One region of the Shewanella oncorhynchi genome, then DNA from elsewhere that is predicted to be linked to it. Evidence: riboswitches for the same ligand, from Rfam matches in the RefSeq annotation. Region 1 holds a riboswitch; the other holds the start of a gene.
The links. A riboswitch is a leader RNA that binds a small molecule or an ion and turns the genes downstream of it on or off. The one in region 1 is predicted to bind cyclic di-GMP.
Positions count from the first base shown of each region.

Region 1 (4,801 bases):
ACGGTGAATTACAGCGAGTGGGCAGTGATAAGAGCCTAAAAGTGAATACTCGGATTATTGCCGCCACTAATCGAATTTTGCACCAAGAGGCAACGGAAGGGCGTTTTCGTTTCGACCTTTACCATAGGTTGAGCGTATTTCCTATCCACGTAGCACCATTAAGAGAGCGTGGGCAAGATATTGTTATGCTGACAGGTTTTTTTCTTGAACGTTGTAAAGCGAAGTTAGGACTCACCCATATCAATATCACACCCGCAGCGCAGCAGTTATTAGAGCAATACACATGGCCGGGTAATGTGCGTGAGCTAGAGCATGCGATACACAGGGCTGCGGTGTTGGCGAAAGCCGAGCTAAAAACGGCTTATATCAGCTTAAGTGATAAACATTTTCAGCTCGATTCTTTGATGAATCAAGCACACAGAACAGTCGACGAAGATAGACCATCAGATGCCGCAACGCCAGCCAGTGAATTAGCATTTAGGTCTGAGTCGGCCTGTCTTGAGGGACAATCGAAAGATAATTCCAGTGTTATGCTGGGGCTTAAGGCTGCGACTGAGAGATATCAGCGTCAACTTATTCGTCAAGTTTTAGCCGCGAATCAACAAAATTGGGCTGCGTGTGCAAGAATATTGCAAATCGATACAGGTAATTTGCACCGACTTGCAAAACGGTTAGGTTTAAAAGAATAAAATATTGCGTGAAGAGATTTTATTCTGCAGCAAAACCCCAGCCTCGATTCTTAGAAGAACAGTGTTGCTACGCCTAAGAGTGCGAACAATACGGCGCAGCCACGGTGTATCCACAACATAGGTAATTTTTCGGCGCTGAAGTGGCCTGCGATCACTACGGGTACGTTAGCAAGCAGCATACCTAAGGTTGTGCCAGCAACCACCATAGTTAATGAATCGTATTTTGCGGCTAATACCACAGTTGCGATTTGCGTTTTATCCCCCATTTCGGCGATAAAAAACAGGATAAAGGTGGCGAGAAAGGGGCCCATTTTATAGAAACGACTCTCCTCTGCATCGACTTTATCGGGGATTAACACCCAAAGAGCGATTGCAAAGAAGGACGCGGCCACTAAATAACGTGCAAGATCTGGGCTTACCCAGTTAATGGCCCATTGGCCAATCCAAGCTGCGGCAAAATGGTTAAATAATGTCGACAGCAAAATACCTAAAATAATGGCGGTTTTATTTTTAAATCTTGCGGCGAGGATTAGTGCAAGTAATTGAGTTTTATCACCAATTTCGGCGATAGCAACCGTAAAGGTTGAGGCAAGTAGGGCTTCCAAGTGTGATCCTTTAGGGGTGGTTATGACATAAGCACAATAAACCGTCCACCCCTAGGTGCGGTCATTGTGCTCAGGTCTTGCTGGGCAAATCTATGATTTGCTGTGAACACCATGGCATGTTGCCAAGTATGTTGATGTTCACCCTAGATGACGATGGCTCGAAATCCAGTTAGCTACTCCCCCGAAGCGAGGTGGGCATTATACCTAGGTAAGATTTAGTTTCAAGCACGAGTTTATAACAGTAGGTGCTGATAAATGTTTGACGGGTGTCAGAAAAATACCGATTCACATTCTGTAACTTAATGAATATAAATGAATTATTTTTTGACAACGTTGTCTTTTGTTGCTAATTTAGCCAAGTCATTTCTACTTAGTTACATACTGTTAACTCGTAGTGACTCAATGATAACGACTGTATTTGGCAAACTAATTGAAAAGTTAGGACGCAAAGCTTCCGGTCTAAGGTTGTAAATGGATTTTTTAGTGAACTAAGATAGCGGAGTTGCCGCAGAATTCGATTTCTGTGAAAGATAAACGACTGCTGTTTAATGCTGTTGTTTGCCCAAATACCACTTTTATATCTAAGCCTATCATTATGTTTAGGATGATAGGCAATCAATGGAGTGCATTAAAGTGGCAAATTCTACTGTTTTTTCCCCTATTTCTAAATTGAGTTTATTGGCCGCGGCAGTAATGGCGACGAATGCGTTTGTGAGTATCTCTGCGCAGGCGCACGGTTATGTTGTGGCACCTGAATCGCGTTCATATGCCTGTAAAACAGGTAAAAATGCCAATTGTGGTGCGGTGCAATGGGAGCCACAAAGTGTTGAGGGGCCATCGGGTTTTCCTGAATCAGGTCCTGCTGATGGCAAACTGGCGAGTGCTGGCAATGGTGCTTTTTCACCTTTGGATGAACAAAGTCCGAGCCGTTGGGCAAAGACGGATATTAAATCGGGCTGGAATAAATTCAGTTGGCAGTTCACTGCAAATCATGTCACCCGTAATTGGCGTTACTATTTAACTCGCCAAGATTGGAACCCAAACCAAGCTTTGAGCCGAGCGAGCTTTGACTTAGCTCCCTTTTGCGTAGTTGATGGTGGTATGGAACAGCCGCCTAAGTTAGTGACCCATGACTGCTACGTGCCAGAAGGTCGCAGTGGTTATCAAGTGATCTTGGCCGTGTGGGAAGTGGGAGATACGACGAATAGTTTCTACAATGCTATCGATGTGAACTTGGGCTCGGGTCCTATTGTGCCGAGTGAATGGCAAGATGTGGGGGATATCAATCCGTCACTCGATCTAAAAGCAGGCGATAAAGTGATGACCCGGGTGTTTGACGCCAATGGTGAGCAAGCGGCTAAGCAAACAGTCATTACCATTAGCGATGCGACTCAAGGTGATAAACAAAATTGGCCTTTCCTATTAGCAAGCGCGATTAATGCCCAGCAGTCCCAGTTAAAAGCGGGACAAAAAAATGCATCGGGTGTGATTGAGCCTGTGTATGGCAAAAACGACATTTTTACAGCGAAAAACTCAGGTATTGAGCGTGTCGAAGTAGGATTTGATTTAGCTCCTGCTCCGGGCAACAGCTTAGAAGTCACTTCACTTGCCGACGATTATCAAATTATCGATGGTGCGGCGAAGGTCAGCTTTGATGTGACCAGTAACGCCGAGATGCTAGTGTCAGCGTATTTGTTTAGCCATGATGGCACAGCGGCAGGTTTTGTGAGCCAAACTGTTAACAATACCAGTGCTAGCTTAGTGTTAGACGTCGTTGAGCCTAAAGCTGGGCATTATCATTTGCAGGTAAAAGCTGAGCCTAAACAAGGTGATGTTATTCAGCAGAACTTTGATCTCTTCTTAAAGGATCAAGCTCCTGCACCAGAAGCTGATTTTGTATTCCCAGCAGGCGTGAAAGGTTACGTTGCAGGTACTACAGTGTTACAGCCTAAAAATGGCAAAGTGTATCAATGTAAGCCATTCCCTTATAGCGGCTATTGCGTGCAGTGGTCGGCTTCTGCCACAGGATTTGAGCCAGGTGTTGGCGCTTCTTGGGCTATGGCGTGGACTGAGCTGTAAATTAACTTTTTGAGCTAACCTAGCTTCAAAAAGGTGTCATTGGGCTTAAACATATCCGTGTGTTTAAGCCCATATTTTGCATGCTCTCGATGGTGAAAGATGCGCTTTACCTCGGTTTAAGCTCAATGCTGCATCCGATATATTTTCAACAAAGGTAGCGCTTTTGTTGGCTTGTTTATTTTCGTTTATCACAGCGCTATTAAGTTGTTACCGTACCGTTTGCTACCCTTCTTTGTTCACAACTGGCTTGCCCACTGGGTTTGGCTCTGTTAATGTCCCAAACTATCTATTTAATCGATGCTTATATCGGTACATTAATTTGGGCTATCACAATTGAAAGTCATGCCATTTTTCAATAATCGATTTAGTTAGCCTCAATGGCTACTGGGTTGAAACATTCAAAAGCTATTGGGGCCAATTGATCTGCTAGGTCGAGATCTGATTGGATGCTTTAAGTGATGTGTCGCTTATTTCGATTTAAGACGCAAGGCTTTATCGGTTCAAATCTTACTCAAATAAAATAATAATTAATTATTGAACAGGACTATTGTGTGAATTCAAAAATGTTAGGCTCGATCGCCATCGTTGCCGGGACGGCCATTGGCGCAGGTATGTTAGCGTTACCTTTAGCCACAGCGGCTTTAGGTATTATCCCTGCTTTAGTGTTACTCGTCGTTATTTGGGGCGTGTCCGCCTATACCTCATTACTTATGCTCGAAATTAACTTACGCACTGGCGTGGGGGATAACGTGCATGCTATTACGGGTAAGTTACTGGGTAAAAAAGGTCAAATAATTCAAGGCGCTTCTTTCTTAAGTTTATTATTTGCTTTGACCGCCGCTTATCTCACCGGTGGGTCATCGCTATTAGTGCTTAAAGCGAAGAACATGTTTGATATCGTGCTCGATAATCAAGTCGCAGTGTTGTTATTTACACTGGTGCTCGGTGGCTTTGCGGCGCTAGGTGTTGCTTGGGTCGATAAAGTTTCACGTTTCCTATTTTCGTTAATGATTCTATTGCTCGTGGTGGTGGTATTATTTTTATTGCCCGAAGTCAGTATTGCTAGCATGGCAACTGGCGCGATTGCCGAGTCTATGACCAGCAATTGGATGGCGGCAATTCCCGTAGTGTTTACTTCGTTTGGTTTCCACGTTTGTATCGCCACTTTAGTGCGTTATCTCGATGGCGATGCGGTATCACTGCGTAAGGTGTTGTTAATCGGCTCGACGATCCCACTCGCTTGTTATGTTCTGTGGTTATTGGTGACTTTAGGCACAGTAGGCGGATATGAGGTGAATAGTTTTGAAGGTTCACTACCTTCACTCGTCACGGCATTGCAGGATATTGCTCATACGCCTTGGATCAGCAAATGTATTTCATTATTCGCTGACTTAGCTTTAGTGACCTCATTCCTCGGTGTGACCTTAA
Region 1 is NZ_CP132914.1:3,921,008-3,925,808, reverse strand. It holds gene norR (nitric oxide reductase transcriptional regulator NorR) at 1-689, shown strand, start outside; gene RA178_RS17475 (TMEM165/GDT1 family protein) at 740-1,294, opposite strand; yybP-ykoY riboswitch at 1,378-1,481, opposite strand; cyclic di-GMP riboswitch class I at 1,705-1,804, shown strand; gene gbpA (N-acetylglucosamine-binding protein GbpA) at 1,928-3,373, shown strand; gene RA178_RS17465 (aromatic amino acid transport family protein) at 3,937-4,801, shown strand, end outside.

Region 2 (4,801 bases), 2.5 Mb from region 1:
ACATCAACGGAGAAAGTGTATTGAATACTTGCTGATGATAGGCATTAAACCAGTCTATTTCCCCTTGCGTTAACAGGCTCTTATCAATAAGGCGCGCATCCATAGGGATCATAGTCAACGCATCGAATTCATACATTTCACGCTCAGCCCCTTTAAGTGCTTCACAGTGTTGCACTACGACGAGGTTTTCTAGGCGAATACCGAAGTCGTCGGCGCGGTAGTAACCCGGCTCGTTGGAAAGCACCATGCCGGGCATCAATGCGATACCGTTGACATTTTTACCTATGCGCTGCGGACCTTCGTGCACACTTAAAAAATGACCCACACCATGGCCTGTACCGTGATCGTAATCAAAACCATGTTGCCATAAATATTGGCGGGCGAATGCATCGAGCTGCTGGCCTGAGGTGCCTTTCGGGAAGCGAGCTTGGTCGAGGGCAATATGACCTTTTAGCACCAGCGTAACCATTTTTTTATGCTCATCGGTCACTTCACCTATCGCAATGGTACGGGTCACATCTGTCGTGCCATCAATATACTGAGCGCCAGAATCCACTAAGTAGATGCTGTCCATTGTCATCATGGCTGGTGTGCCATTGTTGTGATTGTAATGGCACATAGCGGCATTAGGACCGGCAGCTGAAATCGTGTCGAAACTTGGCTCGCGGTAACGCTCATCATCTAGGCGAAAGCTTTCCAATTTATCCGCAAGGGTGCCTTCATCGTGCATACGATTGGCTGCCACTTCGGCATCGAGCCATGCAAGGAATCGACTCACTGCGACGCCATCGCGGATATGACAGGCACGCATGCCGGCCAGTTCTGAGGCGTTTTTCTGCGCTTTAGGTAAAGCGACAGGATCGATTCCAGCAATTAATTTTGCTCCTGCCTCACGGGCAATGTTTTGTGCCCAAGCGTTTGCAGAATTCGGATCGGCAAGTAGTTTTACATCCTGCATGCTGGCGAGTGTATCGGCAAGAGATGCCTCGTCCTTAAAGCTTACGCCAGCACCAACATGCTCCTCAATGCCCTCTGGGAGTTTGCTTAAATCGGTGAAAAGCTGCATATCACCATTGGCGTGGAGCAGGGCACAGCCGAGTACAACGGGCAGGCGCGGTACATCATTGCCGCGAATGTTGAGTAGCCAGCAGAAAGAATCTAAGGCGGCGATTAAGGCAACATCACCACCGGCTTTTTTTACTAATGCACCAATTTCAATGCGTTTTTGCAGGCTGGTTTTACCAGCACTCTCGTTGCTAAACAAAGTGATAGGCGCGTTCGACTGTGCTGGGCGATTCTGCCAATGCAAATCGATGGGGTTTTGTTCAACTGCAACTAATTCGATTTGGGATTTATTTAAGGTTACTTTGGCATTTTCATACCAAGCTAAGGTGTGTAAGCGCGCATCGAAGCCAACGCGAGATCCTGCTGGTAGCGTGTCACATAACCACTCAATTTGTGGTGTATCGGTTAGGCTTTCATAACTGAAAAGTGTGGCATCGACTTGCAAACGAACTTGAACCGTATAGCGGCCATCGGTAAATATTGCGGCTTTATCTTTCAATACGATAGCCATACCCGCCGAACCGGTAAAGTTGGTTGCCCAGTACAAACGTTCGTTATGTGCTGGCACATATTCGCCCAGATATTCGTCGGCACGGGGAATAATAAAAGCATCGAGATTAGCAGATGTTAATTCGTTACGAATAGCACCGAGACGGTTAGCGATTGATTGTGACATAAGGGCTCCAATTAAGACTGGCATGCTATGCGAGTCGGTAGGCGAAGATCGCCTAAGGATGAATGGTTTATACCCAAACAACCTGAAGATGCAGGATTCAGCGGTAATTTAACGCACTTTAGGCAAGGCCATTAATTGCTCCTGCATTAATGGCATTCACGCCATCCATGGCGATTGCGGTTATTTGCAGACCTAGTGGGCTAAGTTAAAAATAACCAACGCAGTATAAAGTGCGTTAAAAACCGCCGGGACGGAGCGTCTAGGGCACTTCACTTCCGTGTTGCATCAATTCAAAAGGTAGCCGACATTCTGTCATTGATACGCCTTGAATTGAAGCACCCTAGGCGCTCTGAAACTCGTATCTTCAGGTAGCTTGGGTATATGTTGATTTGAGTTTTAACCGGCTCGGATTATCGCAAGTCTAGCGCGCTAGATGCAAGGGTAGCGAATAAAGGATTTTGTATACAATCGTGAATTTGTGCAGGTAAGACGCTTGAGGTTATGGGGTTTGTTGTTAATTTATTTATGTGATTTTGAGCATGAAAAGTGAATTAAATAAAAGGTTGGTCATGTTTTAATTAGGACTTGTTCCTTAAAAATTAGCAACTTAAGTTTTATTCAATCGCTAACATTTGGACCCTATGCTAACATTTGCCATCTCTACTCGGGGTCAGAGTGGGGCACATGTATCAGTGGAGTAAGCGATGCAAATACTAACAATAGATGTGGGCGGTACCAAAGCCCTGTTCGAACTTCAGCTCGCGGGACATACAGAACAATATAAAATCCCCACAGGTGAAGGTTTTAAAATTGAAGAGTTAAATAATCAAATTGCGGCGTTTGAACGTGATTATGATTTACAGCATTACCAACTAGCGATTGCCGTACCTGGACTGGTACAAAATAATCGTTTGGTTTCTTGTAAATCTTTACCTGGACTCAATGGATTGAGCTTCGATACAGTCAAAACCCAGGGTGAGCTTAAGTTTATCTGCAACGATATCGATGCGGGTATGCAAGCGACTTGTGATGCCAAATATGCCTGTGAGTTATTGGTCATGTGCGGCACTGGGATCGGTATGTCTATTGCCTTTAATGGACAAGTCTTTACGGGAGCGACGGGCGTGGCGGGGGAGTTGGGGCCTTGTCGCGTGATGACAGAATCTGGTGAGTTTAGTTTAGAGCAACTGGCCAGTGGCGATTCAGTGCGCAGCCGCAAAATCTCCACTCAGGATGATTTATATCGCGCGGGCAGTTATCTTGGCATGGGATTAGCATGGGCGGTTAATTTGTTTAATCCCAATCGAATTTGGCTTGCTGGCGGTATGATGAATAGCGCTCCTTACTACAAAGGCTGTCTCGAAAGCTTAAAGCAAATGGCATTGAGCGCGCCCTTAGCTGAGATGAAAATCAATCGTGTCGATGATATGGAAACCTTGGTTTGCCGCGGTTTATCTGTGATGCTCGCAAGGGACTACCCCCGCGCATAAGAATAATAAATGCCCCGCGCATAAGGATCATAATGTTGCTCGACAATGGTTTGCGCCATGAATGTTTAGTGATTGAGTTTTAGCTGCATAAGCGACATAAATTGTGAAATATAAAGCAGGACTTATGATGCCTTTGGCATATCGAGTCCTGTTTTTTTTATTCTTAAAGTATTCAGATAATCCTCATTACCCAAAGTAAATATTAGCGATAGTTTAATTTGCATAATTCCTTTCTTATCAGATGACTAGTTCTATTTACGATTTTAGCCAATAACGCAGTTGATAATATTTTGTTGCAATTTTATTGCGCTTACGCTTATGCTGATATTTGCAATGACAACGTTGTCATTGTGTGTAAAAGGCAAACCAGTTGAAAAACTGGGACGCAAAGCCTCCGGTCTAAGGGTTCGTCTGTACCTATGATAGCGGGGATACCACAGGTTTTTCTTCGTGCAGTTGTCAGTCGTTTTGCATGGTTTTAAGAGAGTGCTGTTTCCTGTCTACGCTTTGTTTGCCTTATTGATTCATATAAAAATTCAATAGGGATATCTCATGTTCAAGACTCAAATTTCAACATCAGCCTTGCTAGTGGCATCAGCGCTGGCATCTACCATCAGTGCCAGCGTTTTTGCAGCTGCACCCGGTAAACCGACTTTAGGTTGGGGCGAAACTAAGTTCGCTATTATTGAAGTGAATCAAGCGGCTACCGCTTACAATCAATTAGTTACTGTGAAAGATGCCGCCGATGTCTCCGTCAGTTGGAACCTTTGGAGTGGCGATGTGGGCAATAGAGCCCAAGTGTTGCTCAACGGCAATGTGGTTTGGGAAGGCCCATCTGGCGCGTCGGGAACCGCTAACTTTAAGGTGAACAAGGGCGGCCGTTATCAGATGCAAGTACAACTGTGTAACAGCGATGGCTGTACGGCGAGTGATGCTAAACAAATCCTCGTGGCTGATACCGACGGCAGCCATTTAGTGCCACTCAATGCTCCCCTAAAAGAAAACAACCGTCCCTATGCGAATAAATCAGGCAAAGTGGTGGGAGGTTACTTTGTCGAATGGGGCGTATACGGTCGTAAATTCCCGGTCGATAAGATACCTGCGCAAAACTTAACCCATATTTTATATGGCTTTACCCCAATTTGTGGTGGTGATGGAATCAATGATAGCTTGAAAGAAATCGAAGGCAGTTTCGAAGCGTTGCAACGTGCCTGTAGTGGTCGTGGTGATTTTAAAGTTGCGATTCACGATCCTTGGGCGGCGATTCAAATACCGCAGGCGGGAGTGAGTGAGCATTCAGATCCTTACAAAGGTAACTTTGGTCAATTGATGGCACTTAAGCAAGCACATCCAGATTTGAAGATTTTACCTTCGGTCGGTGGTTGGACCCTCTCGGATCCCTTCTTTTTCTTCGGTGATAAAACCAAGCGCGATATCTTTGTCGCTTCGGTGAAAGAGTTTCTACAGACATGGAAATTCTTCGATGGCGTGGATATCGACTGGGAATTTCCAGGGGGGAATGGCGCTAACCCAAATTTAGGTAATGCCAATGACGGTGAAACCTATGTGA
Region 2 is NZ_CP132914.1:1,443,523-1,448,323, forward strand. It holds gene RA178_RS06505 (aminopeptidase P family protein) at 1-1,741, opposite strand, end outside; gene RA178_RS06510 (ROK family protein) at 2,446-3,231, shown strand; cyclic di-GMP riboswitch class I at 3,582-3,670, shown strand; gene RA178_RS06515 (glycosyl hydrolase family 18 protein) at 3,784-4,801, shown strand, end outside.
Region 2: it holds a riboswitch for cyclic di-GMP, as region 1 does, so the genes downstream of both, RA178_RS06515 (glycosyl hydrolase family 18 protein) here and gbpA (N-acetylglucosamine-binding protein GbpA) in region 1, are expected to answer to the same signal.